4 regions of the Bittarella massiliensis (ex Durand et al. 2017) genome follow, and region 4 is predicted to be linked to each of the others. Evidence: predicted binding sites of a transcription regulator. Region 4 holds the regulator's gene; each other region holds the start of a gene.
What was found. The regulator LexA, encoded in region 4, represses DNA repair genes until DNA is damaged. The targets are predictions, from matches to a motif close to CNAACANNTGTTNG.
Positions count from the first base shown of each region.

Region 1: the regulator LexA is predicted to act here: its motif matches at 3,569-3,582, upstream of uvrB (excinuclease ABC subunit UvrB).
Region 2: the regulator LexA is predicted to act here: its motif matches at 4,162-4,175, upstream of GT748_RS07490 (putative DNA modification/repair radical SAM protein).
Region 3: the regulator LexA is predicted to act here: its motif matches at 4,100-4,113, upstream of recA (recombinase RecA).

Region 1 covers NZ_WWVY01000010.1:60,878-68,254, forward strand. The annotation lists gene uvrA (excinuclease ABC subunit UvrA) at 1-1,376, opposite strand, end outside; gene uvrB (excinuclease ABC subunit UvrB) at 1,394-3,367, opposite strand; gene GT748_RS11800 (ABC transporter substrate-binding protein) at 3,952-5,262, opposite strand; gene GT748_RS11805 (ATP-binding protein) at 5,283-7,377, opposite strand, start outside.
Region 2 covers NZ_WWVY01000005.1:84,126-91,502, forward strand. The annotation lists gene GT748_RS07470 (hypothetical protein) at 1-280, shown strand, start outside; gene GT748_RS07475 (flavodoxin family protein) at 351-917, opposite strand; gene GT748_RS07480 (TetR/AcrR family transcriptional regulator) at 914-1,558, opposite strand; gene GT748_RS07485 (TIGR03915 family putative DNA repair protein) at 1,995-2,852, opposite strand; gene GT748_RS07490 (putative DNA modification/repair radical SAM protein) at 2,831-4,144, opposite strand; gene GT748_RS07495 (hypothetical protein) at 5,052-5,987, opposite strand; gene GT748_RS07500 (DUF4387 domain-containing protein) at 6,078-6,395, opposite strand; gene GT748_RS07505 (acyclic terpene utilization AtuA family protein) at 6,420-7,377, opposite strand, start outside.
Region 3 covers NZ_WWVY01000012.1:20,398-27,774, reverse strand. The annotation lists gene GT748_RS12480 (M15 family metallopeptidase) at 1-264, opposite strand, end outside; gene pgsA (CDP-diacylglycerol--glycerol-3-phosphate 3-phosphatidyltransferase) at 396-962, opposite strand; gene rimO (30S ribosomal protein S12 methylthiotransferase RimO) at 946-2,304, opposite strand; gene GT748_RS12465 (regulatory protein RecX) at 2,294-2,938, opposite strand; gene recA (recombinase RecA) at 2,942-4,087, opposite strand; gene prmC (peptide chain release factor N(5)-glutamine methyltransferase) at 4,363-5,217, opposite strand; gene GT748_RS12450 (DUF1385 domain-containing protein) at 5,211-6,353, opposite strand; gene GT748_RS12445 (HAMP domain-containing sensor histidine kinase) at 6,328-7,377, opposite strand, start outside.
Region 4 covers NZ_WWVY01000016.1:23,180-30,556, forward strand. The annotation lists gene typA (translational GTPase TypA) at 1-1,205, opposite strand, end outside; gene lexA (transcriptional repressor LexA) at 2,342-2,920, opposite strand; gene GT748_RS13600 (hypothetical protein) at 3,153-3,920, opposite strand; gene GT748_RS13605 (peptidylprolyl isomerase) at 4,264-5,259, shown strand; gene GT748_RS13610 (MATE family efflux transporter) at 5,380-6,825, opposite strand; gene GT748_RS13615 (class I SAM-dependent methyltransferase) at 7,078-7,377, shown strand, end outside.

The DNA.
Region 1 (7,377 bases), on a different contig from region 4:
TGGGCGATCATCTCGTCGCGGGGGGTGAGCTCCATCGAGCCGATGAAGCGCAGGGCGTCCACCACCGACAGGTCGGTGAAATCGATGATGTTCTTCCCCGCCACCGTCACCGCCAGGGAGGCCTTTTTCAGCTTTTTGCCGCCGCAGTCGGGGCAAGGCACCGAGCTCATGACCTCCTGGATCTCCTCCCGCATCCAGGCCGAGTTGGTCTCGCGGAAGCGGCGTTCCAGGTTGTTGACGATCCCCTCAAAGGTGGTCTTGTACTTGCCGGTGCCGTACTCGTTCTGGCGGGTCATGTCGATGGCCCGGTCGCCGGTGCCGTAGAGGATGGCGTTCTGCCCCTCCTCCGAGATCTCCTCAAAGGGGGTGTTCAGGGTGAAGCCGTAGGCCTTGGCCAGCCCGTCGTAGTACATGTGGGAGATGGTGGAGGCGTCTTTGTAGTACCAGCCGGAGGCGCGGATGGCCCCCCCGCGGATGGACTTGGACTTGTCCGGCACCACCAGATCGGGGTCCACCCGCAAAAAGGTGCCCAGGCCGGTGCACTTCTCGCAGGCGCCGTAGGGGTTGTTGAAGGAGAACATCCGGGGAGAGAGCTCCTCGATGCTGATGTCGTGGTCGGGGCAGGCGTAGTTTTGGGAGAAGAGCATCTCCTCCCCTCCGATGACGTCGATGACCGCCAGCCCGCCCGAGATGGAGGTGGCGGTCTCCAGCGAGTCGGTCAGGCGGGACTTGATCTCCTCCTTGATGACCAACCGGTCCACCACGATCTCGATGGTGTGCTTCTTATTCTTCTCCAGCTTGATCTCCTCGGAGAGGTCGAAGATGCTGCCGTCCACCCGCACCCGCACAAAGCCGGAACGCTTGGCCGATTCAAACTCCTTGACGTGCTCCCCCTTGCGCCCGCGCACCACCGGGGCCAGCACCTGGATGCGGCTCCCCTCGGGGAGGGCCAGCACCTTGTCCACGATCTGGTCGACGGTCTGCTGCTTGATCTCCTTGCCGCAGATGGGGCAGTGGGGGATGCCGATGCGGGCGTAGAGGAGGCGGAGGTAGTCGTAGATCTCGGTGACGGTGCCCACGGTGGAGCGGGGGTTGCGGGAGGTGGTCTTCTGGTCGATGGAGATGGCCGGAGAGAGCCCCTCGATCAGATCCACGTCCGGCTTCTCCATCTGCCCGAGAAACTGGCGGGCGTAGGAGGAGAGGCTCTCCACGTACCGGCGCTGGCCGTCGGCGTAGATGGTGTCGAAGGCCAGGGAGGACTTGCCCGAGCCGGAGAGGCCGGTAAAGACCACCAGCTTGTCCCGGGGGATCTCGATGTCGATGTTTTTCAGGTTGTGCTCCCGGGCCCCTTTGATGACGATTTTGTCCATTGCCACTGTCGTATTTCCTCGCTTTACTTTAAGGATTTGAGCTGCTCGATCTTGTCGCGGAGGAAGGCCGCCTGCTCGAATTCCAGCAGTTGGGCCGCCTGGCGCATCTCCTTGGTCAGCTTGTTGATCATCTCGGCCTTCTTCTCCCGGCTGAGGCGCTTGTACTTCTTGACGTCGTCGGTGTCCTTCTTGGAGATTTCGATGACGTCCCGCACCGCCTTGATGATGGTCTTGGGGACGATGCCGTGGGCCTCGTTGTAGGCCTGCTGGATGGCGCGGCGGCGCTCGGTCTCGCGGATGGCCGCCTCCATCGAGCGGGTGACCACGTCGGCGTACATGATGACCTGGCCGCCGGCGTTGCGGGCGGCGCGGCCGATGGTCTGCACCAGGGAGGTCTCACTGCGCAGGAAGCCCTCCTTGTCGGCGTCGAGGATGGCCACCAGGGAGACCTCGGGGATGTCCAGCCCCTCCCGCAGCAGGTTGATGCCCACCAGCACGTCGAACTCGCCCAGCCGCAGGTCGCGGATGATCTCCATCCGCTCGATGGTCTCGGTGCCGTGGTGCATGTACCGCACCCGCACCCCCATGTTTTCCAGGTAGGCCGTCAGGTCCTCGGCCATCTTCTTGGTGAGGGTGGTCACCATCACCCGCTCCTTGCGGGCGGTGCGCTTTTGGATCTCGGTGTAGAGGTCGTCGATCTGCCCCTCGATGGGCTTGACGATCACCTCCGGGTCGGTGAGACCGGTGGGGCGGATCACCTGCTCCACGATCTGGGTGCTCTTCTCCCGCTCAAAGTCGCCGGGGGTGGCCGAGACGAAGACCGCCTGGTTGATCTTGCCGTAGAACTCGTCGAAGTTCAGGGGGCGGTTGTCAAAGGCCGAGGGGAGGCGGAAGCCGTAGTCCACCAGATTTTTCTTGCGGGCGTAGTCGCCGGCGAACATCCCCCGCACCTGGGGCAGGGTCACGTGGGACTCGTCCACAAAGAGGAGGAAGTCGTCGGGAAAGTAGTCGATGAGGGTGTTGGGGGTGCTGCCCGGCGCCCGGCCAGAGAGGGTGCGGGAGTAGTTCTCGATCCCCTTGCAAAAGCCGATCTCCTGCAGCATCTCGATGTCGTACATGGTGCGCTGCTCGATGCGCTGGGCCTCCAGCAGCTTGTCGTGGGACTTGAAGTACTGGATGCGCTCGCGCAGCTCGTCCTGGATGTCGGTGATGGCCCGCTGCATCTTCTCCTTGGGGACGATGTAGTGGCTGGCCGGGTAGATGGCGATGTGGCCCAGCACATTCTTGCTCTCCCCCGTCAAGGGGTTGATTTCGGAGATGCGGTCCACCTCGTCGCCAAAGAACTCGATGCGCACCGCCGTCTCGGTGGAGTAGGCGGGGTAGACCTCCACCACGTCCCCCCGCACCCGAAACTTGTTGCGGGTGAAGTTGACGTCGTTGCGCTCGTACTGCAGGTCCACCAACTGCTTGACCACATCGTCCCGGCTCCTCTCCATCCCCGGGCGCAGGGAGATGACCATGGTCCGGTAGTCGATGGGGTCACCCAGGGAGTAGATGCAGGAGACGCTGGCCACCAGGATGACGTCCCGCCGCTCTGAAAGGGCGGCGGTGGCCGAGTGGCGCATCTTCTCGATCTCCTCGTTGATGGAGGAGTCCTTTTCGATGTAGGTGTCGGTGGAGGCCACGTACGCCTCGGGTTGGTAGTAGTCGTAGTAGGACACGAAGTACTCCACCGCGTTTTCGGGGAAGAACTCCCGAAACTCCGAACAGAGCTGGGCGGCCAAGGTCTTGTTGTGGGCCAGCACCAGGGTGGGCCGGTTGACCTGGGCGATGACGTTGGCCATGGTGAAGGTCTTGCCCGAGCCGGTGACCCCCAGCAGGGTCTGCTCCCTGTCCCCCCGCTCGATCCCCTCCACCAGTTCGGCGATGGCCTGGGGCTGATCGCCGGTGGGCTGATAGGGGGAGACCAGTTTGAAAGACCCGTTCGTATTTCCCATTTCTGCACCTCCCTGCCGCCCCCGCCGGGCGGGGACGAGATAACCAGACAACTATCAAAAATACCAAAAAATAGACAATATAAGACATGCGCGACCGCCCTCGTCTCCCCCTTTTTTCCCTTGGGCGGACAAAGGCGCGCACACAAGAACTCGAGTCTATATTATAGCACGGCAGCCCCCTCTTTAAAAGGTTCACAAGGGAAAACATTTGTTTGTAAGGAATTGAAATTTATATCTATTTTTGCCAAATCGCCGCGGGAAATGCAGGGGGAGCGGCCGCTTTATAGCAGGGTAGCAAAGCGATTTCAGAAGGCAGGGCAAACTGGCTTGGGAGCGGCGGTCCCCCTCCCCTCACCCCTCGGCACAGCGGTGGAGGGCGGGAGAGCGCCGCCAGGGAGAGCTGCTGGAAAAGCGGCAGCGCCAGAGAGCGCCCGCCAAAAGACCTCCCCCGCCACGGACGCAAAGAGAAAACACCAGGGAACCCCTGTCCCAGGGGCCCTTCTGCGCCCGCCAAAGGGCCGTCGGACCTTTTAACACGCAATCGGAGAGGGCCAAACAGGTCGTTTGAGCCCTCTCCAACGCGCTTATCCGCCCACGTACCGGCCAATCTGTTCCAGTTGGATGGCGTTGTACTTCTCTGCCGCCTCTTCGGCTGAAAGACCGTCGATCATCTCCAGGCAGAGGGTGCGGGTGGTGTCCCAATAGGTGAAGTGCAGATTCATGTCCTCGATGGGGATCTGTCCCTCCCGGTTGACCAGGGGCAGCAGCTTCTGCATGTGCTCGGCGCCCATCGGCATCCCCTCCTGCCCCTCTCGCGAGGGCAGGGCGCCCCCTCCGTCTGTCAGCAGCTCGGCGGCGGTGGCGTCGCTCATGTACTCCGCCACCTCCAGCGCCTCCTTCAGGTGGTTGCTGTTGGCGTTGACACAGAGCCGGTCGGCTATGGAGGGCAGGCAGACCGCCCCGTCCGGCAGGGCGGGCACCCCCTGCGCCTGATAGGGCATCCCCTCCCCCTCGTCGTCAAAGTACTTCTCCACCCCGGTGCTGAAGAAGGCAAAGGCGACGGTTTGCTCCTGAAAGGCCTGCAAGTCGGTGGTGCAGGCCGGGATGCTGTCCACCCCCTCCCGGGTCAGGTCGTCCCCGTAATACCCCTGCTCCAAGAACTCCTCAAACATCTGAAAGCCCTCCAGCATGTAGTCGCCGATGGGGATGCTCCCGTCGTTGAGGCCCTCGGCCAGTTCGCCGTAGCGGTCGGACTGGTAGAGCTTGTAGAGCCCCCTCGCCATCACCGGCACCGTCATGGCATACCAGCGGTTGACGGCAAAGGGGATCACCCCGTTTTCTTTGAGCACCTGGCAGCAGTGCATCCAGGAGGGGTAGTCGTCGGGGGGTTCAAGGCCGTATTTTTCCAACAGGTCGGTGTTCACATACATCCCGTAGGCCGCCATGGTGAGGGGGATGGTGTAGACCAGACCGTCGATCTCGGCCTGCTCCCGCGCCGCGGGGTAGAGGCGGCTGCAGGCCGGCAGGTCGGCCAGGTCGCACAGATACCCGCTGGCAGCAAAGGACTTGACGCTGTCGGCGTTGACGGCGAAGAGATCGTCCCCCTGGCCGGACGCCAGACGCTTTTCCAGCACCTCGTTGTACCCGTCCTTTATCGAGAGCCCTTCCACCTGGATCTGCACGTCGTCGTGGGAGGCGTTGTACTGGTCGATCAGTTTCAAAAAGACGTTGGAGCCCTCGTTTTTCTGTTCGCCCATGGGCATAAAAAACGACAGCACAATGGGGTCGGTCTCCTGCTCCACACATATTTCGCCCCGGGTGGTACAGCCACACAGCCCCTGCGCCGCCACCGCTGCACAGAGCGCGATGGCAAGGGTTCTCCTCGCGTATTTCATCGGCAGTTTCGCCCCCTTTTCTACTGCAAGAGATTTTGCAGGACTGTGTACAGCCGCTCAAAATCGATCGGCTTTGACAGGTGTGCGTCCATCCCCGCGTCGAGGGCTCTCTGAACATCCTCCGCGAAGGCGTCGGCCGTCATGGCGACGATGGGGATCCTCCCCGCGTCCGGCCGCGAAAGCCCCCTGATTTTGCGGGCCGCGTCGTAGCCGTTCATCACCGGCATCTGAATGTCCATGAGGATGGCCCGGTAGTATCCCGGCCGGCTGGCGGCAAATTTCTGCACCGCCTCCGCCCCGTTCTCGGCCGTCTCCACCGACAGGCCGAAGAGGGTCAGCATCTCGACGGCGATCTCCCGGTTCAGGCCGTTGTCGTCCACCAGCAACACCCGCGTGCCGGCGGGGAGCGCCTGGATGTGGTCGGCGGGTGTCCCCGCCCCCTCCACCTGCACTCCCGCCTCGCCCTCTGCGATCTGAAAGCGGAGTTCGACGACAAAGGTGGTCCCCTGGTCCGGCGCGCTCTCCACCGAGATGGTGCCGCCCATGAGGTCGAGCAGACGCTTGGTGATCGCCATGCCGAGACCGCTGCCCAGCCGCCCGTTCTTTTCGCGGTCCTCCTGCTCAAAGGAGTCAAAGAGGTGGGGCAAAAATTCCGGGGACATGCCGACGCCGTTGTCCCGGATGACCTGCTTCATCCGCACCCAGCCGGGCTCGTCCTCCAGCTCGGTGATTTCCCAGGAAATCATCCCCCCGACGGGGGTGAACTTGACGCTGTTGCCCAGGATGTTGATCAGGACCTGCGCCACCCGCAGCGCGTCGCCGTAGACCCAGTTGTGCCGCAGGTCGACAATTTCGACGGCAAAGGTCTGGCTTCGCGCCTCCGCCTGGCTGCGGATAATGGTGGAGATTTTCTGAATTTCCTCCTCCACCTGCAGCGGCTGCAGCTTGATGTGCAGCTTGCCGTTCTCGATCCGGCTCATGTCCAAGATGTCGTTGACCAGGCTCAACAGGTAGCGGCTGGAACTGCTGATTTTTTGCAGCAGTTCCCCGATGCGCGCGGGGCAATCTTCCTGCAACAGGGCCAGCTCGGTCATCCCCATAATGGCGTTCATGGGGGTCCTGATGTCGTGGCTCATGGCGGAGAGGAAGTCGCTCTTGGCCCGGCTGGCCTTCTCCGCCGCCGCCAGGGCGGCGTCCAGGTCCTTTCTGATTTCCCGCTCGGCCGTCTGGTCCTCCACCGCCACAATGTAGCGGTTGTCGTTTGCACTGCCGCCGACGCGCAAGATCCGCACCCTGACCCACAGGGTCTGCCCACCCGGATGCCGGTACCGGCACTCCTCCCCCACGTTGTTATGTAGTGACCCGCCCATCATCCGGGCGGCAGATTGCCGCAGAGAATCGCTCTCGCAGCGCCCAAAAAACAGCATGGGGTCTTCCCGGCAGACATCGTCCGGAAGTCCCAGCACCTGAAGGGAGTTTTGGAACACCATCTCCATCCGCTGGCGGCGGCCGTTGTAAATCATAAAGACCTGCTCCACATTCTCCGCGATCAGGCCGAAGAGGGTGTCCCGGTACGCCCGCTCCCGCGAGAGGGCCGCCTCCCGCTTTCGGCTGTTGAGCATCAGCATGAGGACTGTTACGCAGATAAAGACAAAGGTGCAGACGACCGACATGAGAAAGAGGATGGAACTGCGGGCCTGCTGGATCACCGCCATCGGCACGATGGCCGTCATGTACCAGCCGGGGGTGCCCGCCACCGGCGTGAAGTAGAGGTAGTTGGCGGCGTCCTCGATTTTGAGCACAACACTGCCGGACTGGCCCGCCTCCACCAGCTCCTTTACCCTTTGCAGCGAGCCTTCGGGGTTCCCGCTCTTTTCCAGCATGTCGTAGAGGGAGGCGTAGGTCCTCTGGGCGACGGTATTTTTGGTGTAGACCAGGTAGTCCCCGCTCGCCCCGTCGATCATGTAGGCAAAGCCGCGGCCGTCGAGAAACTCCATCGCCGCCGCGACATAGTAGTCCTCCAGATCCACATAGCCGTACAGCATGGCCGGCGACCCGTCGCGCAGGGTCGTCGCGGCGCGCAGGACCACCTGCTTTCTGCCGTTCCAGCCGAAA
Region 2 (7,377 bases), on a different contig from region 4:
TCAGCTTTCGCTGAACATCCTCCCGGACAACGTCACCATGGAGGTGGGGGAGACGCGCACCCTCCCCTTTGAGGTCCAGTCGCCGGTCTACCTCTCCGGCAGGAACTGCCTCGTAAAGAACGCCGATGTGGTCCATGTTCGCTCCGATCTGGACGACGCACTCACCGTCGAAGCCCTTTGCGAGGGGGAGGCGACCGTCACCCTGGAAGTTGCGTACCAGGGGAGCAAAGCCTCGGACAGCGTCGATATCCTGGTTGTCCCCCCATCCGAAGGGGACTAGACACCCCCAACCGCGCAGAAACCCCCAGGGCCCGTGAATGGGCCCTGGGGGTTTTTACAGGGCAGCTCTCTCACTGCCAAAAGCGGCAAATCTTTCTCTCCAGCGAAGGGGGCAGCTCCCCCCGCCCCTGTGCGCCCGCAAAGACGACCCGCCCCATCCGCCTCATCCCCGCCGTGTGAAAAAACTCCTCCATGGCGCGGATGGCCCCCCGGCTCTGCCCACAGAGGTAATCAAAGGGGGCCGGGGTGTTGCAGGCGGTCAGCAGCAGGTACCGCTGGCGCGGCGACAGCCGGGGCTTGGGGAAGGTTTTGGTCTCCTCCATCGCGGTGCCGAGCAGCCGGTCAAAGAGATTTTTGACCGCTGCGGGCAGGTTGGCCCAGTAGGTGGGGGCGGCCAGAACGACTGCATCGCACCCCTGCAGGAGCCGGGCGATCCTCTGCACCCCGTCCGGCACCACGCAGCCCCCCGTCTCGATGCAGGCGCGGCAGCCCCGGCAAAGGCCGATTTCCTCCCGGTAGAGCTCCACCCTGTCCACCGCCCACCCGGCCCTCTCGGCAGCGGCGACGGCGCACGCCAACATGGCCGCCGTCGAGCCGTCCGGGTGCGGCCCCCCCAGAATCGCCAACAGTCGTTTCATCTCGCCCCCTCCTCTCTGGCAATGGCGCGGTAGAGGGTTTCAAACCCGCCGGCGAGAAACGCCTCTCGGGTGAGACCCATCGCCTTTTCGATGTACTTTTCCTTGCTGGCGGCCACCTGCATGAGGCCGGCCAGCATTGCCCAGAAGGCAAACACCGTGGGCAGGATCTCCAGGTCGGGGCGGAACGCGCCTGTCTCCATCCCCTCGCGCAGAAAGTGGCCCATCAGGTCGTTTATCTCCTCGCCCACGGCAAAGATTTCCCGCTCTACCGGCAGGGTGTCGGGGCTCTCCCAATCGATGTTGATTTCCCGCAGGGCCAGGCCAAAGAGGAAGGGCGCTTCCCCCTGGTAGCGCTGGAGCGCCCCGCAGACGGCGTCGTAGCGGCCCCGCGCGCCCGTCCCCTCCACGAGGGCGGACGACAGACAGTCCCGCAATCGCCGCATACTCTCCAGAGTGAGAGCGCCGACGATCTCCTCCTTGCCCTGAAAGTAGACATAGAGGGTGGCCTTGCTGTACCCCGCCTCCCGGGCGATTTCCTCCACTGTCACCGAATCCACCCCCCGCTTGGCAAAAAGGGCGGCTGCCGCCTGGGCGATGCGGCCCCGGTGGGCCTCTGCGGGTTCTTTCTTTCGTCTTCCCACCGGCTGTTCCTCCTCTTTATTAATTAAACTATCGGTTTAATTGATTCTACCACGACTTCTCCCCTTTGGCAAGGGCAAAAGCAGGAGGGGCCTTTCCAATTTGTCCTTCGCCTCGGACAGCGGTTCCCCCATTGGCCGCCCAAGACCGGTTGCCCGCCCCGTCAAACCACTTTCCCCTCCTTCTCCGGGGATGTCCGTCGGCACTTCTCTGCATTTTTCCGCGCAGAAGGCCGCCCGCCGGGCATAAAAAAGGGAGGGGCCGGCCGCCCCTCCCCGCTGTTTTTCTCATCTGCTGGCACCGGCCATCCCCTCGAATTTCTTCCCCACGGACACCGCGGCAAAAAGGGGTCCCCCTTTTTCAAATGGCTGTCCACCGACCGGCGAGACACCCTTTGGGAGGACGCTTCAAGCCGGATGGGCTCCCCCGTCGGACAGGTCACTCCCCCGCCAGGCGATGGGGAGAACTTCTTTGCGGCGAGGGGGCGTCTCCCCGCTCCGGCCCCTGCAGCCCGGCGGCTCTCGCCCCCTCCAAAGGAGGGGCTGACCGGTCCGCCATCTCGCACATCTCCCCCCAAAAGCGTTTGGGCATGTTTCCCCGCTGGCAGCGGGGGTTGACCCGGGCGGCAATGGTGGCGGACTGGTGGTACCCCCGCCACAACTGGCGGTAGAGCTGCTCCTGCGGGGTGTCGGGGGGGAGTTCCAACGCCTTGACCGAGACGATTTTGGCCCGGTGCGGGCGGTAGATCAGGGCCATCTGATGGGTCTTGTCGTGGATCATAAAGGTCTCCTCCGGGTAGCGGTCACAAAAATGCTCCCGCAGGACCGGCAGAACAAAGTGCTTGGGAGAAATTTGGGAGAGAAGGGCCCCGTCGTACTCGGCAAAGCGGACAAACCCCAGCAGCAGGTGCGCCTCGTTCGACACCGAGAGGGCCATTTTCTGCACCCGGCTCACCGCCTCGTCCCCCAGCATGTCGCAGACGGCAGGTCCATAGCGGTAGCCCCGGCAGAGGAAGCGGTAGAGCCAGAGGTCCCGCCCCCCTTCCCCGAACAGAAAGGCCCTCTGCACCAGCTGGCGGGCCTCCTCCCCCATCCGCTCGCCGATGGAGCGAAAGACCCGGCCCGCCCGCGCCCTGTCGCTCTCGATCTCCCGCACGGCGTAGAGCCCGGTCTGGCAGTCCTCCCGGCAGACGATGTCCAGGGGCGCCTCCCTCCTGACAAAGCTCTCAAAGACGCAGCAGAGAAATCCGGCAAAGCTGCCGTCGTGCAGGTAAATCAAATCTGGCCGGTCAAACAAGAGACCACATCCTCTCGGGTCACCGGCGGCTCGTCGAACAGGGAGAGCTGTTCCGGCCGGTTTTGGGGGAGCATGGCGGCGCTGCGCTCGGACACCAGGACGCGAAAGGCGGCCTCCGGGCTGATTTTCAGCCCCACCGCCGTCTTCCCCGAACAGGTGATAAAGTACTGGGCCCGCTTGAGCACCACCCCGATTTTTTTGAGCCCGTCAAAGTGCAGGGGGCCCAGCCGCCGGGCCTTGGCGATCCGCTGGGCGCTCTTGACGCCGATGCCCGGCACCCGCAGCAACATCTCGTAGGGGGCGCGGTTGACCTCGACGGGGAAGTGCTCCATGTGGTGGATCGCCCAGTTGCACTTGGGGTCCAGGTAGGGGTTAAAATTGGGGGCCCGCTCGTCCAGCAGTTCCCCCGCGTCGAAGCCGTAAAAGCGCAGCAGCCAGTCGGCCTGGTAGAGGCGGTGTTCCCGCAACAGGGGCGGCTTGGTGGTCAGGGCGGGCAGGAGGGCGTCGCTCTGCACCGGGGTGTAGGCCGAAAAGAAGACCCGTTTGAGACCGTATTTGCGGTAGAGGCCCTGGGTCAGCCGCAAGATCTGCAGGTCGGTGTCCGGGGTGGCGCCGATGATCATCTGGGTGCTCTGCCCAGCGGGGGCAAATTTGGGCGCGCCCCGGTAGCGCACCAGGTCGGTCTGGTTCTGGGCGATCCCGCTGGAAATCAGCCCCATGGGGCGAAAGATGTCCGCCTTCGACTTGTCCGGCGCCAGCAGCCGCAGGCTCTGCTGGCTGGGCAGCTCGATGTTGACGCTCATCCGGTCCGCCAGCATCCCCAGGCGGGCAATGAGCCGGTCGTCCGCCCCGGGGATGGCCTTGGCGTGGATATAGCCGCGAAAGCCGTACTCCTCCCTCAAGATCTGCAGGGTCTCGATCATCCGCTCACAGGTGTAGTCGGGGTTTTTGAGGATGCCGGAACTCAAAAACAGCCCCTCGATGTAGTTTCGGCGGTAAAACTGGATGGTCAGGTCGGCCAGCTCCCGGGGCGAAAAAGCGGCGCGGGGGGTGGCGTTGGAGCAGCGGTTGACGCAGTACTTGCAGTCGTAGGCGCAGATGTTGGTCATCAACACCTTTAAAAGGGAGACACAGCGCCCGTCGGCGGTAAAGCTGTGGCAGATGCCCGCGGCCGCCGCACTCCCCAACTGTCCCTTCTTGCCGGCCCGGTCCACCCCGCTGGAGGTGCAGGCCACGTCGTACTTGGCCGCATCAGAGAGGATCTCCAGCTTTTCCAGCAACTCCACCGTCATCCCCTCCTATCTTAAAATAAACATTTGTTCTTTTTTTATTTTAACCACCTTTTCTGCAAAAGTCAATTGCCCCGCAGCAAAATCCCCCTGTCACTTTTTTCCTGTCGTCTGTCCTCTTAAAAGAGGGAGTGCCTCCATCCCCCGCCAAATTTTTTCAGGCCTTTCCGCTTTGACCCGGTAGGCCGGGGACAAGACTCTCTCCGCTCCCTAGCCCTCTCCCGCGGCCAACCGCCGTCTACTCTCGCGCTGTTATCGTTTTAGCCCCCCTTCTTTTGGCGAATATCAGAGCCCCGGCATGGCAAGCAAAAATGTTCGCAATCCTTTTTCAAGTGCGACCCGCTTCATCCCCCAAACTTCCCCCTTCCAAAGTCCTCTTCTGGCTGGGAAAAAGGGGAGCGATAACAGGAACCACCCCTTTTCCGACTAGGGCTGTCCTCTGGCCATCCGGCAGCAATCTTTCTCTGACGGCGGCCCCGAGTTGCCTGGGGCGAAGGGTCTGCCAAGGGCAGAGGTCGTTCTTCCCCTTCCCTTTTTGCCTAAGCAATAGAAAAATGGTGACAAGGCAAACTCCTTGTCACCATTTTTCAGCTATCTTTGCCCTAGATAAGACTGCGGCCACGTCTTTTTCGACGGTGCTGTCTCCCCCCCTTCAGAGCGGAGACTTGTGTCCAGCCAGCCAATTTGAACGGGCCGTTCCGACCACTTCTAATGGACTGTCTCGGCCGCTTCTGCGGTGTACACACCGCAGAAAAACCCGCTTTGCAGCCCCTGCGGGCCGTCCTGCCGCGCAAAAGGTGCGCCGCCCACAGCAACAAATCTGCGGACAGCGCACCTCTTTTGGTCGATTTTCGCCCCTCTGCGGCCCAGTCTCCCCCGCAAAACGCTCCCTTTGCGAAAGGTCCGGGCGTCAAAAGACGATTTTATTGAAGTCCTTGCCCCCGGCCTTCTCCCAATCGCTGCCCACCAGGCCCACCAGCAGGTACCGCCCGGTCATGGGCTCCACCGGCAGGTCTTGCAGCAGGGCAAACTCCTCGATCTCGCCGGTGGTGCGCACGTGCATCCGCGGCCCGGTGCAGTGGTGCAGCTCGTCGCCGATGAGGATGTGCTCCTCATCGCAGTAGGAGATGGGGATGTCTTTGGCGATCAGCTCGTTGACCTCGGTCTCCAACCGTTTCAGGTCGATGTCCGGCTTTTCGGCAAAGCTGAGCACAAAGCCGTGCTTGACGTCGCCGTGGGTGTATTTGCCCTTGTACTTTTGCAAAATCAGGTGTTCACAGAGGTCTTCCGCGGTGTGGGCCATCTTGCGAAAGCGGATGGAGCCAAAGACGATTTTGGTCAGATCCTCCGGCTCGGGGCCGAAGAGGTTGGGCCGGGTGATGATGACCTCGCCCCCCACCCCGATGAGCAGGTGGGCGTTGCGCCCCCCCAAAAAGGGGTAGATGAGGTCAAAGTGCTCCACAATGACCCGCTTTTTCTTATCGATGGCCTTTAAAATGGCCTCGGCCAGCACGTGCATCTGGGTAAAGGCCGACTCGAAGCGGATGTCTAGGTGATAGGTGTGGGGGCTGTAAAAGCCCGAGTCGTCCTCGTCCACATCTAGGATGGGGAGGGGGCGGACGTTGACCCCCTCGTCGTCGTTGGTGAGTTCCAGCCCGGGGAACATCCCCTTGACCAGCATGCTCTTGCCCGAGCCCCCCTCCCCCACAATGCCGATGAGCAGGTCAAAGGGGCTGAGGTACTGCTGGGCGATCTGCATCCCCAAATCGGCCATCCGCACGTTGCCGCGGGGGGCGAAGAAGACACTGTACAGGTGGTTTTTCTGCATTCGATCGGAATAGGGCATGGGGCACTCCTCCTCTGCAAGACGGCAGGCGCCCCTCACGCGAAGCGCCTGCCGCCACAGCCCGCCGCTGCGGGCCCTCTGTCCGTTTTTTTACCAGTCAAATTCCAGGTCCAGCAGCGGGGCGTGCTGCTGGGCGCCGTAGACGTCGGTCTCTCCCAAGTCGCCCGAACAGATGGGGCGCTGGATGGTGATCTTGATGGCCTTGGCCGGCTGGAACTCGATGATGTTGATGATCTTCTCCGGGGGGATGTGGTAGAGACGGCAGACCACGTCCTCGTTGATGATCTTCTTCTCACAGGCCTTTTCAAAGCTGGCAAAGTCCTTGAACATGATGTCCAGCGTCAGCTCGTAAGGGCCGGAATTCTTGCTGCGGATGATCTCTGCGAGATCGGTGAGTTTCTGTTTCACAGCTCTCTCCTCCTCATTCTACCATTACAGGTCCACACAATCAACGGCAAAGGGGGCGACGGGGTCGTCGACGGCAATGACGTGATAGATGCTGAACACATAGACTTCGCCGGCGTGAAAATCGCTGGGCGAGTAGGGAAACGCCAGGTTGCCCGCGGTCGCCCGGCGGCCCTCATAGCCGTAGTGGAGCATGGTGGAGCGGGCAAAGGCGCAGATGGTGTCGGCCTGTTTCTGGGTGTCGGCCACCGCCTCGATGACGATGCCCAGCTCGTGGGCGCCCTCGGTGGTGGGGGTGGGCTCCAACTCCGCCATCACCCCGTTGCGGCCGTAGATGTTGAAGTGCAGGTAGTAGTGGAGGTCGGCGTCCCGGAAGTTGTCGGCCACCCGGGCGCGCACCCCTTCGAGCACCTCGTCGATCTTCTCGATCATGATGGGATCTCTGGCCCCGGCGATGGAGACGGTGCGGTAGCCGATGCAGCGCGCCCCCTCCAACTTGACGGTGTACGGGTCGGGCACAAAGCGGCTGCCGCTGACCCGGACAATGTTCTCCGTCTCCTGCTCAAATTTGCAGTCGGTCAAATCCAGGTGGCCGCCCGGCCCCGGCAGGATATAGGGGTTGGTCTTTTCGTAGAGGGTGTGGGCCGCCACCGAGAGGGTGGTGCAGCGGCGCAGGGGGCTCAAGGGCTCCACCCGGAAATAGTCCTCCCCAATGTAGCCGAACATGCAGTCCGAGCCGCTGCCGGGGGTGGCGCAGATGGAGGCGCACTCGAGGATCTTGCCCAGGTGGATGGCCAGCCCCTTGTCGCAGCCCGCCCGCACCGCCGGGGCGGCAAAGACCGACGGGTCGTAGGTGCGCCCGGCCAGAACGACCTGCGCCCCCTCGTCCAAAGCCTTGATAAAGGGCTCCATCCCCATCTGGCCCACAATGCGGGTGGTGGCGTCCACCGCCTCCTCGGTCAGTTCGGGCGCCGGGGCAAGGGGC
Region 3 (7,377 bases), on a different contig from region 4:
CGGCCCGGCAAAGCCGATCTCGGGACACTGCACCGGCCGCTCTTTTCCCAGCCAGTCGTACGCCTTGACCCGCCCCAGCTCCCCGCTGATGTCGGCGGAGGAGACGGTGATGGTACCGGCGGCGGCCTTCTCCCCGTCAAAGGTGAAGTGGGGGGACGGGTGGAGCAGCAGGGTCAGCCCCACAGCCGCCGCCAGCACCACCACAGCCGCCACACAGGCCACGGCGATCCGTCTTCTTTTATATACTTTTTCGTTCCTGCGCATTCTCTTCATAAGCTGTTATAAACCCCGTTTTCCGCTTCCCAGTTCCCATTTTATCCCCGATTTTTGGCGCTTTCACTAGGCGAATGGAAAATTATTCCATTTCATTCTGCAATTCCAAAAAACAGGTCTTTTTATTTTGTGGCGTTGATGCAGCCGATGTTGTCCACCACATAGGTTGCGCCGGAGATCACCGTCAGCGCCGCCACCAGCCACATGCCGATGTTGCTGATGAGGGGGACGTCGATCCCCGCGGGGAGAAGGCCGTTCTGCCCCAGCCCCAACAGCAGCAGCACCCCGATGATCACCGCCATCTGGGCCACCGTCTTTACTTTGCCCCAAATGTTGGCAGCTATGACCGTCCCCTCGCCCGCGGCCACCAGGCGGATGCCGCTGACCACAAATTCGCGGGCGATGACGATGAGGACCGCCACGCTGTGGGCCAGCCCCATGTCGATGAAGCAGATCATGGCCGAGACCACCAGCAGTTTGTCCGCCAGGGGGTCGAGAAACTTGCCGAAGGTGGTGACCTGGCCGTTTTTGCGGGCCAACTGGCCGTCCAACAGGTCGGTGAGGGAGGCCGCGGCAAAGAGCACCAGGGCGATGAAGCTGTTCTGCCACAGCCCCTGCCAGAGCAGGGCCGCCACAAAGAAGGGGACCATGCACATCCGCAGGACCGTGAGCTTATTGGGCAGGTTCATCGCCGTTCCCCCCCTCCTCGATCAGCCGGCCGTAGAGGTCGAAGTCGTCGGCCTCCTCCACCAGCACCTGTACAAATTCGCCGGGCTCCAGCTCCCGCTCGGAGGAGAAGCGGACGGTGCCGTCGATCTCGGGGGCATCGTACTGGGTGCGCCCCACATAGCAAAACTCCTCCGGGTCGTAGCCGTCCACCATCACCTCGACCTGGGCGCCCACCTTCTTTTGGCAGTACTCGCCCATGATGAGGGTCTGTTTGTCCATGATGAGCTGGGCGCGGGCCCGCTTCTCCTCCTCCTCGAGCTGGCCGTCCAGCCGGGCGGCGGGGGTCCCCTCCTCCTGGGAGTAGGCAAAGCAGCCCAGCCGCTCAAAGCGCATGTCGTCCACAAACCGGCAGAGCTCCTCGAACTGCTCCTCGGTCTCGCCGGGGAAACCGGCCAGCAGGGTGGTGCGGATAAAGACCCCGGGGACCTCGCGGCGGATCTGCTCGATGACCGAGCGCACCCAGCGGTCGTCCCCCTTGCGGCCCATCCGCCGCAGCACCTCGCGGTTGGTATGCTGCAGGGGGATGTCGATGTACTTGACGATGTTGTCGCTGTCGCGGATGATGGAGAGCAGCTCGTCGGTGATCCGGTCGGGGTAGCAGTACATCAGCCGGATCCAGCGGAAGGGCAGCTTGACCAGCTCCCGCAGCAGCCGGGCCAGGCTGGGCTCGCCGTAGAGGTCCTCCCCGTAGCGGGTGGTGTCCTGGGCGATGACGATCAGCTCTTTGACCCCGAAATCGGCCAGTTCACCGGCCTCCTGCACCACCTCTTCGATGGGGCGGGAGCGAAAGTCCCCCCGGATGTAGGGGATGGCGCAGAAGGTGCAGCGGTTGGAGCAGCCTTCGGAGATCTTCAGGTAGGCGTAGTGGGCCGGGGTGGTGAGGATGCGGCCGCCCCCCAGGGGCAGGTCGTACTCGCTGCCGAAGGACTGGGCCTTTTCGCCCCCCAGGGCCCGCCGGATGATGGAGACGATCTCGGCGTTGGAGCCGATGCCCACCACCCCGTCCACCTCGGGGATCTCCCGCAGGATCTCCTCCTTGTAGCGCTGGGCCAGGCAGCCGGTGACGATGACGCACCGCAGCCGCCCGGTCTCTTTGAGGGCGCAGAACTCGAGGATGGTGTCGATGGACTCCTGCTTGGCGTCGTCGATGAAGCCGCAGGTGTTGATGAGCACCACGTCGCACTGTTCGGGGTCGCCCTGCAGGGCGAACTCGGGATCTTGTTGGATGAGGTTTAAGAGGATCTCGCCGTCTACCTGGTTTTTGGGGCAGCCCAGCGAGACCATTCCCACATTAATCGACATAAGGGTCTCCTGTCTCGTAATCGGTGTCGTATTCTTCCATGGCGGCCCGGCAGTCGCCGTAGCCAAACCCGCGGCGGGCCAGGGCGGCCAGCACCTTCTGCCGCTGCGCCCGGTCGCCCAGGCGGGCGGCGTACTTCTGTTCCAGCAGGGCGCGGATGCTGGCGCCGTCGTCAAAGCCGCCGGCGTCCAGCACCTCCCGGCAGAGCGCGGGGTCGATCCCCCGCTTTTGCAGCTCCAGCTCGATGAAGCGGCGGGAGAGGTGCTTATAGCGGTAGAGTTCGTCGGCCAGGCGAAAGGCGTAGTCGCCGTCGCTGACCAGCCCGGCCTCCTCCAGCTGGGCGACCACCTGGCGGGCGGTGGGGCGGGGCCAGTCGCGGCAGAGCCGCTCCACCAGCTCCCCCCGGGCGTAGGCCCGCTGGCCCAGCAGGGTCAGGGCCTTCTCCCGGCAGCCCACGGCGTCGGACTGGGCCTTGACCTCTTCCAAATAGGCGTATTCCAGTACCGCGCCCGGGCGCACCCGGCTCTTGAGCAGGGTCTCCCCGTCCAGCGACCAGAGGAATTCCCCGTCCACAAAGACGCTGTACCGGCCCCGCTTGGTCTTTTCCAGCCCGGTGATCTCGCCGCACTCGGGCATGGCCTAGTCCTCCACCTCGATGTCGATGTCCATCACGGCGGGGGCGGGCTGGGCAGGGGTGGCGCTGGGGGCTGAGGCAGGGGCAGGGACGGCCGCCGGGGCGGCGGGCTTTTTGGGCATCAGCGACTTTTCGGCCTCGGCCGCGTTCTGGCGGATGGTCGCCTCGATCTCCTGGGCCACCTCCGGGTGCTCCAAAAAGTACTTCTTCACGTTGTCGCGGCCCTGGCCCAGCCGCTCGCCCTTGTAGCTGAACCAGGCGCCGGATTTCTGGATGATGTTCATGTTGACGCCGATGTCGAGGATCTCGCTCTCCTTGGAGATGCCGGTGCCGTACATGATGTCGAACTCGGCGATCTTGAAGGGGGGGGCCACCTTGTTCTTGACGATCTTGGCCTTGGTGTGGTTGCCCACGAACTCGCCCCCCACCTTGAGGGTCTCGGCCTTGCGCACGTCGATGCGCACCGAGGCGTAGTACTTCAGCGCCCGGCCGCCGGCGGTGGTCTCGGGGTTGCCGTAGATGACGCCGATCTTCTCGCGCAGCTGGTTGATAAAGACCGCCACGCACTTGGTCTTGCCGATGATGCCGGTGAGCTTGCGCAGGGCCTGACTCATCAGCCGGGCCTGCAGCCCCACGTGGCTGTCGCCCATCAGCCCCTCGATCTCGGCCTTGGGGACCATGGCCGCCACCGAGTCGATGACCACCACGTCGATGGCGCCGGAGCGCACCAGCGCCTCGCAGATCTCCAGGGCCTGTTCACCGGTGTCCGGCTGGCTGACCAGCAGGGCGTCGATGTCGACCCCCAGGGCGGCGGCGTAGACCGGGTCGAGGGCGTGCTCCACGTCGATGAAGGCGGCGGTGCCCCCCTCCTTCTGGGCGGAGGCGGCGATGTGCAGGGCCACGGTGGTCTTGCCCGAACTCTCCGGGCCGTAGATCTCGACCACCCGGCCCCGGGGCACCCCGCCCACGCCGATGGCCATATCCAGCGACAGGCTGCCGGTGGAGATGGCCTCAATGTTCAGGGTGGAGTGCTGGCCCAGGCGCATGACAGCGCCCGCGCCAAATTGTTTTTCGATGTTGGCCAGAGCTGTTTCCAGCGCCTTTTGACGGCTCTCCTGAGCCGTCTCCTTGGCCTTGTTCTTTTCCGCCATGGATCGTCCTCCCAAACGTTCGTTCACTCTGTTGATAAAAATAGAACCATTCCCGCCGGGGCGGGCATGGCGCAGACAGCAGTTCCAAAAACGACGGCCGCGCCGCCCGGGCCGCGACTGCCATTACAGAGCTATTATACTGCATTTCTCCCGCTGCCGCAAGCGTTCAGCGGCCTTTGCCGCCCCTGGCAGAAAAAACCGGTGTCCCCGGGCCGCCCGCCCCCCAAAGGGCAAAAAAAGAGGGCCGCGGCCCTGCCGCAGCTCCCTTCCCTCCCCTATTTCGGGCGCCTGCCCAGCACCACCCGGTCCAGGCCGCCCAGGTCCTGCAGGCAGGTGACCCCCTCGTACCCCTGGCCGCGAAAGAGGGCGCAGACCTCGGCCCCCTGGCCGCAGCCGATCTCCACCGCCAGCAGCCCCCCGGGGCGGAGGACCGGGCGGTAGGCGGCGGCAAAGTGGCGGTAGAAGGCCAGCCCCCGCTCGGGGGCCTCCAGCGCCTCCCGCGGCTCAGCGCGCACCTCGGGGGAGAGGGTCTCCATCTCCTCCGGGCGGATATAGGGGGGGTTGGCCACCAGCACGTCCAGCGGCGGGCAGACCCCCTGGTAGCGCAGCACATCCCCCCGCACCGGCCAGACGTTCGCGACCCTGTTCAGGCGGATGTTGGCCTGCAGATAGTCGAAGGCGCGCCCGCTCTTCTCCACCGCCAGCACCCGGCTCTGGGGGAGGGCGGCCCCCAGGGCGACGGCGATGCAGCCGCTGCCGCTGCAGAGGTCGGCGATGGTGCAGGGGCCCTGGGGGGCCCGGGCCAGCACCGCCTCCACCAGGCACTCGGTGTCCGGCCGGGGGATGAGCACCCCCTCCCCCACCCGGAAGGGGTGGCCGTAAAACGCCCAGCAGCCCAGCAGGTACTGCAGCGGTTCCCGCCGCGCCCGGCGGGCAAAGAGGGCCCGCACCCGCCGGGCCGCAGCCGCGGACAGCTCGTCACGCAGGTGCAGGGGCAGCTCGCCCCGGGAAAAGCCCGCCCCGTGGCAGAGGAGCTCGGCCGCGTCGAACTTGGGGGCGTCCACCCCCTGCTCCCGCAGCAGGGCCTCCCCCTCCCGCCAGAGGGCGCGGACCGTGCAGGGCTCTACCACCGGTCGTCCTCCCCGTTTTGGGGGATGACGGCCTCCATGGCGGCCACCGCCACCTCGATCATCGAGTCGTCCGGCTCCTTGACGGTGAGGCGCTGCAGCCAGAGGCCGGGGGCCGAGAGGACCTTGGTGAGGAGGTTGTCGTGCCCGCCGGCGTACTTGATGATCTCGTAGGAGATGCCCATCACCAGCGGCAGGAGGAGGACCTTCAGCGCCATGCGCAGCCAGAGGCTCTGCCAGGAGACAAAGGAGGAGACCAGGATGCTCACCAGGATGACGATCAGCAGGAAGCTGGTGCCGCAGCGGGGATGGAAGCGGCGGTGGCGGCGGACGTTCTCCACCGTCAGGGCCTCGCCGTGCTCGTAGCAGGCGATGGTCTTGTGCTCGGCCCCGTGGTACTCGAACATCCGCCGGATCTCCTTCATCCGCGAGACCAGGGCCATGTACCCCAGGAAGATGCAGAGCTTGACCAGCCCCTCCAGCGGGGTGCGCCAGCGGCCCAGTTCCACCAGCTTGCCCAGTCCCCCCACAATGGCGGTGGGCAGCACCATGAAGAGGGCCAGGGCCAAAAAGACCGCCAGCACGCTGACCGCCACCGAGAAGCCGGCCCCCAGGCCCTTCTCCTCTTTCTCCTCCGCCGCCGGGGCGGCGGTATGTAGGGGCGCGGGCCGCTCCCCGGCGGGGGCGGCGGCCGGGGAGGAGGGCCTCTCCAACCCACTGCCGGTCCCTTCCGGCGCGCTCCCTTCGCCCACCGGGGCGGGGGATGCCGGGGGCGCTTCCTCGCCCGCGCCGGTCGGCGGGGCGCTCTCCCCTTCGCCGCTCCCCTCGTTCGCCGGAGCGGGGGCCTTGGGGGGCTCCTCCTCGTCCAGGGCGCCGGAGATCTCGGCCGAGCGCATCAGGCAGGTGTAGCCCAGCACCAGGGTGGAGACAAAGTTGAAGATACCCCGCACAAAGGGCACCCGGCTGTACCACCGCGCCAGGTGCTTGTCGGGTTTGACCTCCAGTTCGATCCCCCCGTCGGGGCGGCGGACCGCCACGCTGTAACAGTCCAGCCCCCGCATCATGATCCCTTCCATCAGGGCCTGCCCGCCGATCTTGGTGCGGCGGGGCCCGCTATTTGTCCCGTTGTTGCTGTTCACGATAACGCCGTATCTCCTCTTCATCTATTTTTGCGATCTGCATGGTGGTGGAATCCACCTTTTTGTCCATCACCGGGATGGAGATGGTGACGGTCGTCCCCTCCCCCTCGGTGCTGTCGATGGTCAGAAGGCCCTTGTGCAGGGCGATGATCTCGTCGGCCACCGCCAGGCCGATGCCGGTGCCCCGGCGGCTGTTGGAGCCCTTGATGAACTTCTCCTTGATGCGGGGCAGGTCGCTGCGGGGGATGCCCAGGCCGGTGTCGGCGATGCGGATGACCACATAGCCGGTCTCCTCGGCCGCCGAGGTGCGGATGGTCCCGTCCTTCTCGCTGTACTTGAGGGCGTTGTCGAGGATGTTGACAAAGACCTGCCGCAGCCGGTTTTTGTCCCCGAACACCGGGGAGACGAACTCGGGCAGCTCGCTCTCTAGGGTGACCCCCTCCCGCTTGGCCCGCTCGCCGAACATGATGAGCACGTCCTCCAGCTCGGCCAGGACGTCGATTTTCGAGAGCACCAGGGTCAGCCGGCCGCTCTGCATCCGCGAGAAGTCCAGCAGCTCCTCCACCATCCCCGAGAGGCGGTCGGTCTCGCTGAGGATGACGTGGATGCCCCGCTCCACCGTGTCCCGGTTCTCCACCGGGTCGGCGTCGAGGACCGTCTCCCCCCAGCCCTTGATGGCGGTGAGAGGGGTGCGCAGCTCGTGGGAGACCTGGGAGATGAAGTCGTTTTTCACCTCTTCGGCCTTCTGCAACTCGTCGGCCATGTAGTTGATGATGTTGCACAGCTGGCCGATCTCGTCGTTGTGCTGGGTCTTGAGGCGGACGCTGAAATCCCCCGAGGCGATCTTGGTGGCGATGACCCCCACCTGCCCGATCGGGGTGACGATGGAGCGGATGAAGTAGGTGCTGGAGAGGACCACGAAGAGGACCACCACCGTGGAGAAGAGGAGGAAGAAGAGGGCGGTCTTGAAGATCTCCCCGTCCACCAGGGAGAGGTCGCAGACCAGCCGGATGCCGCCCACGCC
Region 4 (7,377 bases):
GGCTCCATCCGCTTGCCGTTCTCCTCGTGGAAGAGGACGCGGGGGGTGCTGACCTGCAGCTCATACCCCTCCCGGCGCATGGTCTCAATGAGGATGGAGAGGTGCATCTCGCCCCGCCCGGCCACATTGAAGCTCTCGGTGGTGTCGGTCTCGCTCACCCGCAGGGAGACGTCCTTGAGCAGCTCTTTGAAGAGCCGGTCACGCAGCTGGCGGGAGGTGACGTATTTGCCCTCTCTCCCGGCAAAGGGGCTGTCGTTGACCGAGAAGGTCATCTCGATGGTGGGCTCGGAAATCTTGACAAAGGGCAGCGGCTCCGGCGCGTCGGGGGCGCAGATGGTGTCGCCAATGGTGATGTTCTCCACCCCGGAGACACAGACGATGTCGCCGAACTGGGCGCTGTCCACCGCGTCGCGAGTCAGGCCGTCGATCTGGTAGAGGTTGACCACCTTGCCCCGGCGGGGGGTCTGGTCGCCGTGGTAGTTGGTGACCACCACCTCCTGCCCCTGTTTGATGGTGCCCTGCTTGATGCGGCCGATGGCGATGCGGCCCACGTACTCGTTGTAGTCGATGGAGCTGACCAGCATCTGCATCGGCAGCTCGGAATCACCCTTGGGAGCGGGCACCTTTTCGATGATTTCGTTGAAGAGGGGGATCAGGTTGTCCCCCAGGTCGCTGTAATCCAGCGAAGCGGTCCCCTCCCGGCCGGAGCAGTAGACAAAGGTGCTCTGCAGCTGTTCCTCGCTGGCGTCCAGGTCCAGGAGCAGTTCCAGCACCTCGTCCTCGATCTCCTCGGGGCGGGCGTCGGGGCGGTCGACCTTGTTGACCACCACGATGATGGTGTGGCCCAGGGCCAGCGCCCGCTCCAGCACGAACCGGGTCTGGGGCATGGGGCCCTCGAAGGCGTCTACCAGCAGCAGCACGCCGTCCACCATCTGCAAGACCCGCTCCACCTCGCCGCCAAAGTCGGCGTGGCCCGGAGTGTCGATGATGTTGATCTTGACCCCGTTGTAAAAGAGCGAGGTGTTTTTGGAGAGAATGGTGATGCCGCGCTCCCGCTCTAGGGCGCCGGAATCCATCACCCGGTCGCGCACCACCTGGTTTTCGCGGAAGATGCCGCCCTGTTTGAGCATCTCGTCTACCAAGGTGGTCTTGCCGTGATCGACGTGGGCGATAATGGCAATATTTCTCAAATCGTTTCTAGTCAAACTGTGTTCCTCCCCAAGAATGGCTGGCTTTCAAACGGTTTTGGCTCGCTGCCCGCGGCAGGAAAAGCAGCCGGCGGAAGCGCGATGTCCCCTCGTCCGGCTGTACAAGCCCTTTAACTGTCTTATTATACACCGCCGCGCCTAAAAAAGCAAAAATATCTCACAAAAAATAGTCAAAAAATTCATCGCAAGCGCCAAATCTAGTCTTTGTTTTCTCCCTTTTGCCCGCAGTCGACCATATCGTCTTTTTGTGGGCAGATACGGCCCCCAAAAATGCAGAGGGCGGGGCGGCTTTTCCCCATCTCAACTAGGAGGATACCCCTCCTTCTGACAGCCGCTGGGGGGTGATAGGATGGATAAGATACTTCCCTCCTCCGCGATTGTCCGCGACCAAAGCCCACTGAAATAAGGGCTTTTACCCGCTGTCGGCATAAGGCCGGGGAGAGGGCATTCCCTCCTCACAGCGGAGTGTGAGACAGCGGTATGAGCAGCATGTAGAAGCAAAAAAATCGCGAAAAAAGAGGGACCCGCCCTCCCAAATGTAGGCTCCCCCCTCTCAATGAAAATCTGACTTCTCGACCCTGGCAATCGGCGAGAGTTGCGGGGCAGATGCCTTCTTTCCTCATAATCATCCACGACCAGAACCCGCCAAGAAAAAAGCGCTTTCCCCGCCGTCGGCATGGAACCAGTCAGAAGGCCAGAGAAAAGAGGGCGTCCATTCCTTGCAGCGGGGCATGTGGAGATGGGTGGCGCGCAGAGGAAAAGCCCGTGCAAAGAGAGGAGGTACGGCCCCCTAAATGTAGAAGGCAGCGCAACTTCTCCCCATTTCCGCCCGAGCTCTCCTCATGGCAGCCAACAAGAGCAACTGGAAAAGATATTTCCTTTCTCCCCCGCAATTGCCCGCGGCCAAAACCCGCTGGAACAAGGGCTCTTTTCCCGCTGCCGGCGCGGGATGGCCGGAAGAACAGGATAAGGGGGCCATCCTCCCCCTCAGCTAAGTACATGAAGTGCAAGAAGGCGGTATGATTCGGCGTACAGGGGCGGCGGAAAAGGCCTGTGGAAAAGGGACAAGCGACACAAAAAATACAGAGGCCGCCCCGGCAACGACCCGGGACAGCCTCTGCCCTGTCGACTTTTTAGTAGTTGCGGATGAGCCGCACCACTCGGCCCAGAATGGCCACGGTGTCGGGGTAGATGGGCGACAGGCGGTCATTTTCGGGCTGCAGGCGAACGCGGCCGTCCGGCTCTCGGTAAAAGCGCTTGACGGTGGCCTCCTCCTCGATCAGGGCCACCACGATCTCGCCGTCGCGGGCCTCAGGCGTCTGCTGCACCAGGATGATGTCCCCCTCAAAGATGCCGGCGCCGATCATGCTGTCGCCCTTGACCCGCAGGGCGAAGAGCCCCTCCCCCCGCAGGTCGCTGACAATGTAGTCCTCGATATTTTGTTGGGCCAAAATGGGGGTGCCCGCCGCCACCGTGCCGAGCAGGGGGATGGCGGCGGTGCGCCGCCCGGTGATGCGGATGCCCCGGTTGGAGCCGTGGACCACCTCGATCTCGCCGTCCTCCTCGAGCATCTTCAGGTACTTGTGGGCGGTGCAGGTCGACTTAAAGCCCATGGCCGCGCAGATTTCCCGCACCGAGGGAGGGATGCCCTCCCCCACCTGGCGGTGCAGGAACTCCAGCAGCTCCCTCTTTTTTCGCTCCACCTTTTCCACGGCTCTCACCCTCTCTCTAAAATTCAAATGATCGCTCAGGTTTTTTCACCTTTTATTTACATATCATTCACAACAAATTGGGCTTCGGGGCTATAATAAGAGCAAGCCTAAAGACAATGCCGCAAATGTTTTTAGGACTGCACTATCCTCCTCAAAAGCACCCCTCAGGCTTTTGAATGCCGCCGCCCGCAAGGTTGGCGGCATTTTTTCGCTTTCCGCCCAGCGGCCGCCGCTATTTGAGATAGATGGTGTGCCGGCCCTTTCTCTTTTTAAAGAGGATGCGCAGGGTGATCGCCCCGCCGGCCACCATCGCCAGAATGCCGATGAGAACGGCCGGGGACTGCCAGTTGGCAAACCAGTCATCCCCTTTGGGCTCGGTGGGCAGACGGCTGGGGGTACCCGGTATCTGCGGGTTTTGTATCCCCCCGGTCGCCCGGTCATAGATGAGGTAGTCCTGTCCCTTGTAGGTCAGGGCGACCCGCCCGTCGTCCCCCTCAAAGGCAAACTCGCAGAAGACCCCGCGGGAGTTGACAAAGAAGGTCACCGCCGCCGTCTCGGCGTTTTCCTCCCCCGCAAGGGTGGAGGCCTGTACCGGCAGGGCGGTGCCGTCCAGCCGGTACGCCCCGTTGTCCAGGGCAAAACTGCCCCACATCTTCTTTTTCAAAGAGAGGATGGCCGCGTCCCCCGGCTGCAGGTCCCGCAGGGCCTCGCCCCGCTCCACCTTGATTTCGCGGCGGACTTCGCTGGAGGGCAAAGGGCTGCTCCCGCCGCCGATGGAAGAGGAGCTCTTGAGGATCTCGCTGATGGAGAAGGTGATGCTCCCCTCCCCCACCGAGGTGACCGTTCCCACCGCCAACAGGTCCTGCCCGTTGTGGGTGAAGCGGTAGAGGGCGTCGGCTGCCCGGGCGGGCAGAGACAGCGCCAAAAGGCCCAACAGCACAAGCAGCACTGGGGCGAGGGCAAATCGCCGTGATTGGTTGGATGATTTGTGATGCGTCATGAAAAGTCCTTTCCCCCGGTCAAAAAGCCGGTGGCCTTGGTGCGATATTTACAAATAGTATACCAAAAACTTTGTTCTCTTGCAATTGCGCACTGGGTGTGGAAAACTTTCGCATTTTGCGCAGCGACAATTCCCATGATGTTGGGGTTTTCAACATCGAATTCCACAGCTGTGGAAAATTCATCCGCCAGAATTCCACTGGATTGGATATTACTCGGGGTTTATCTGTCTTTTCCCCGCACTGCCGCTCATTTCGCAAAGGATTTTCACACTTTTCACACAGTCTACACATTGGTTGGGTAAGCTAAAGATGTGCCCAACCACAGAGAAAAGGAGAAGCTATATGCATCTTTCCCAGCGTTTTCAGCGCGTCGCCGCCATCGGCGCCGCCTCTCTACTGACCCTCGCCGCCCTGACCGGCTGCGGGGCCAAAAACTCCCCTCTCGTGGTGGACGGCAAAGGCGTCTCCATGCCGGTGGTCATGACCATCGATGGGGACAAGGTCTCGATGGACGAGTACCGCTACTACTTTCTCAACATGAAATACGGCTATGATAACGGCGACGACACCGCCTGGGAAGGGCAGGACGAGGTCAAGGCCCAGCTCTCCGACTACGTGCTCAAGGCGCTGCAGTCCAACCGCGCCATCCGCGCCCTGGCGGACGAGTACGGCCTCTCCCTCAGCGACGAGGAGAAGACCAGCGCCGACAGCCAGCTGGCCTCTGTCAAAGAGAGCTACGAGTCGGAAGAGGCCTTCCAGGAGGCGATGACATCCGCCTACCTCACCGAGGACCTCTACCTGCAGCTGATGCAGACCAGCTACCTGCAACAGAAGGTTGAAAATCACCTCTTTGGCGAGGGTGGCACCATGGAGGTCACCGACGAGGTGCTGGGCGAGTTCTTGCAGAAGCGATACGCCCATGTGAGCCACGTCCTGGTGACCAACGAGACCGAGAATGCCGAGGCCCTGAGCCAGGAGATCCTGGAGCGGGCCCGCAGCGGCGAGGACTTTGCCGCCCTGGTGAGCCAGTACAACGAAGACCCCGGCCTGACCGAGGACGGCTACTACTTTGGCCCCGGCGAGATGGTGGAGGAGTTTGAAGACGCCTCATTTGCCTTGGCCGAGGGGGAGATCAGTGACGTGGTCAAGACCTCGTACGGCTATCACATCATCAAAAAGCTGCCCATCGATCAGAGCTATATCGACGAAAACCACGACTCCCTGGTGACCGCCTGCAAGGATGCCCTCTTCAACGACCTGTTGGAGGAGAAAATCAGCAAGCAAGAGGTCACCTACAACAAAAACTACGACAAAATTTCGGTGGAGACCCTCCACTAAGACCAGTCGACCAGATGGCACTTGGCGCCACTTTTTCATACTTTCCGGGGAAAGCCCCCTGCTCATTGCGAGCAGGGGGCTTTCTCTGTCTTGACCGCTATTTCTAAAGATTTGGGTATGTCAGAGGGCATCGTTTCCCTCAGCCACAGGAGACGCGCCACCGGTGACGACCTTTTCCCGCCAGCGGCCGGAGCGGACCCGGATATAGGCCAGGATGGACTCGGAGGTATAGCTGAAAAAGTAGGCCACCGCCACCGTGTAAAACCCGAGGAGAGAGGCAAAGCTGTACGCTGCGATCATGCGAAAGAGCATCCCCCCAGCGGTGATGAAGGAGACGGCCAGCACGTCGCCCGCCCCCCGCAGCAACCCTTCACTCATAAACATGAAGGACATGGGGAAGTAGGCGATGCAGAGCATCTGCAGGTACTGGGCCTCCACTTGGATGACGGCGCCATCGCTCTCAGCCTTGATGAAGATGCCGATGAGGTTCCCCCCAAACAGAAAGAGAAGCACTGCCATGACCGCACAAAAGGCCATGGACCAGAGGATGCTCACCCGATACCCCTGCTTGACCCGGTCCAGCCGTTTAGCCCCGATGTTCTGGGCACTGTAATTGGCGAGGGCGTTGTGCAGGTTGTAGATGGGGAGGGTGAGGAAGAGCTCGATCTTCTGGGCCGAGGTATAGGCCGCCATGTAGAGGCTGCCAAAGCTGTTGATGATGCCCTGGATGAGCAGCCCGCTCACCGAGAGAACGATCCCCTGCAGGGCGGAAGAGGCCCCCAGCTTGACGATCAGCCCCAGCAGGTCGGCCCGAAAGCGGCCGAACCCGTGGCGCAGCCCTGTTTGCCCGTCGCCCAGGCGGGCGATGCGGCGCATCAGCAGGGGAAAACCGATGGCGCAGGTGAACACCTGCCCGATAACGGTGGCCAGGGCCACGCCAAAGACCCCCCAGCCAAAGCCAATGACAAACCAGAGGTTGAGGACAATGTTGAGAAGGCCCCCGGCGGCCATGCAGTAGAGGGGCGTTTTCGAGTCGCCTAAGGCGTTGAAAAGGCTGCCGCCGATGTTGGCCAGGAAGATGAAGAGAAAGCCGATAAAAATGATGGTGAGATAGGTGACGCTGTCGGCAAAGACATCCTCTGGGGTGTTGAGAAAGCAGAGGAGTGCAGGGGTAAAAAGGACCCCTAAAATGCTGATGAGGATGGAGGTGACGACCGTAAAGAGGACCGAAGTGCTAAAGATGTCCTTGATTTCTCTGCGGCGGCCTTCGCCGAAAAACTGGCCGGTGACAACGGCAACCCCCACCGAAAAGCCGGAGGAGACAATGGTGCCCATATAAAAGATGGGTCCGGCGCCGCCGACTGCCGCCAGGGCGCCCGCCCCCACAAACTGCCCTACAATGATGGTGTCGGCCAGGTTGTAGCACTGCTGAAAGATGTTGCCGATGAGGATGGGGATCATGAAGAAAAAGAGGGTTTTCCCCGGCGGGCCGGTGGTGAGGTCGCCGGGAATATAGGGCGGGTGGGCAGAGGGATCTTCCCCCAGCCGCCGTTTGAATAGCTGCATCTGTATCCTCCTTGCAGGTCGGGCCGACACACGGACCAGACAGGTATCGCCTTCGGCCTTTTGGAGCGCCGCGCCCCCAAAAGCCCGATAGAAGTTAGTATACAGGAAAGGGAGGACAAGTGCAATCATTCACCATTTTTACTTTTTAGTACATTTATTTTTGTGTCTATCGGATATTTTTGCTTCCCTTTTCTTTTTCGCTGTGCTATACTTGGTTTTACTCGGCTAAACACAAAGACGGAGGAGGCTGTTATGGACAAGTTGCAAAACATCTATGACCACCCCGATTTTTACGAGGGGTACCGCTCTCTGCGGGAAAACCCGGTCAACTACAACGTCCTGCTGGAACACCCAGCCCTCCTTTCCCTGTTGCCGGATCCCACGGGAAAGGATGTACTGGATCTGGGCTGCGGCTTTGGGGAGATCTGCGCCCTCTGCGCGCAGCGGGGTGCCCACTCGGTGACGGGGATCGACCTCTCCCAACGGATGCTGGCGGCCGCAGAGCGGGAAAACGGGGGCCGCGGGATTCGCTTTAAACAGATGGACATGAGC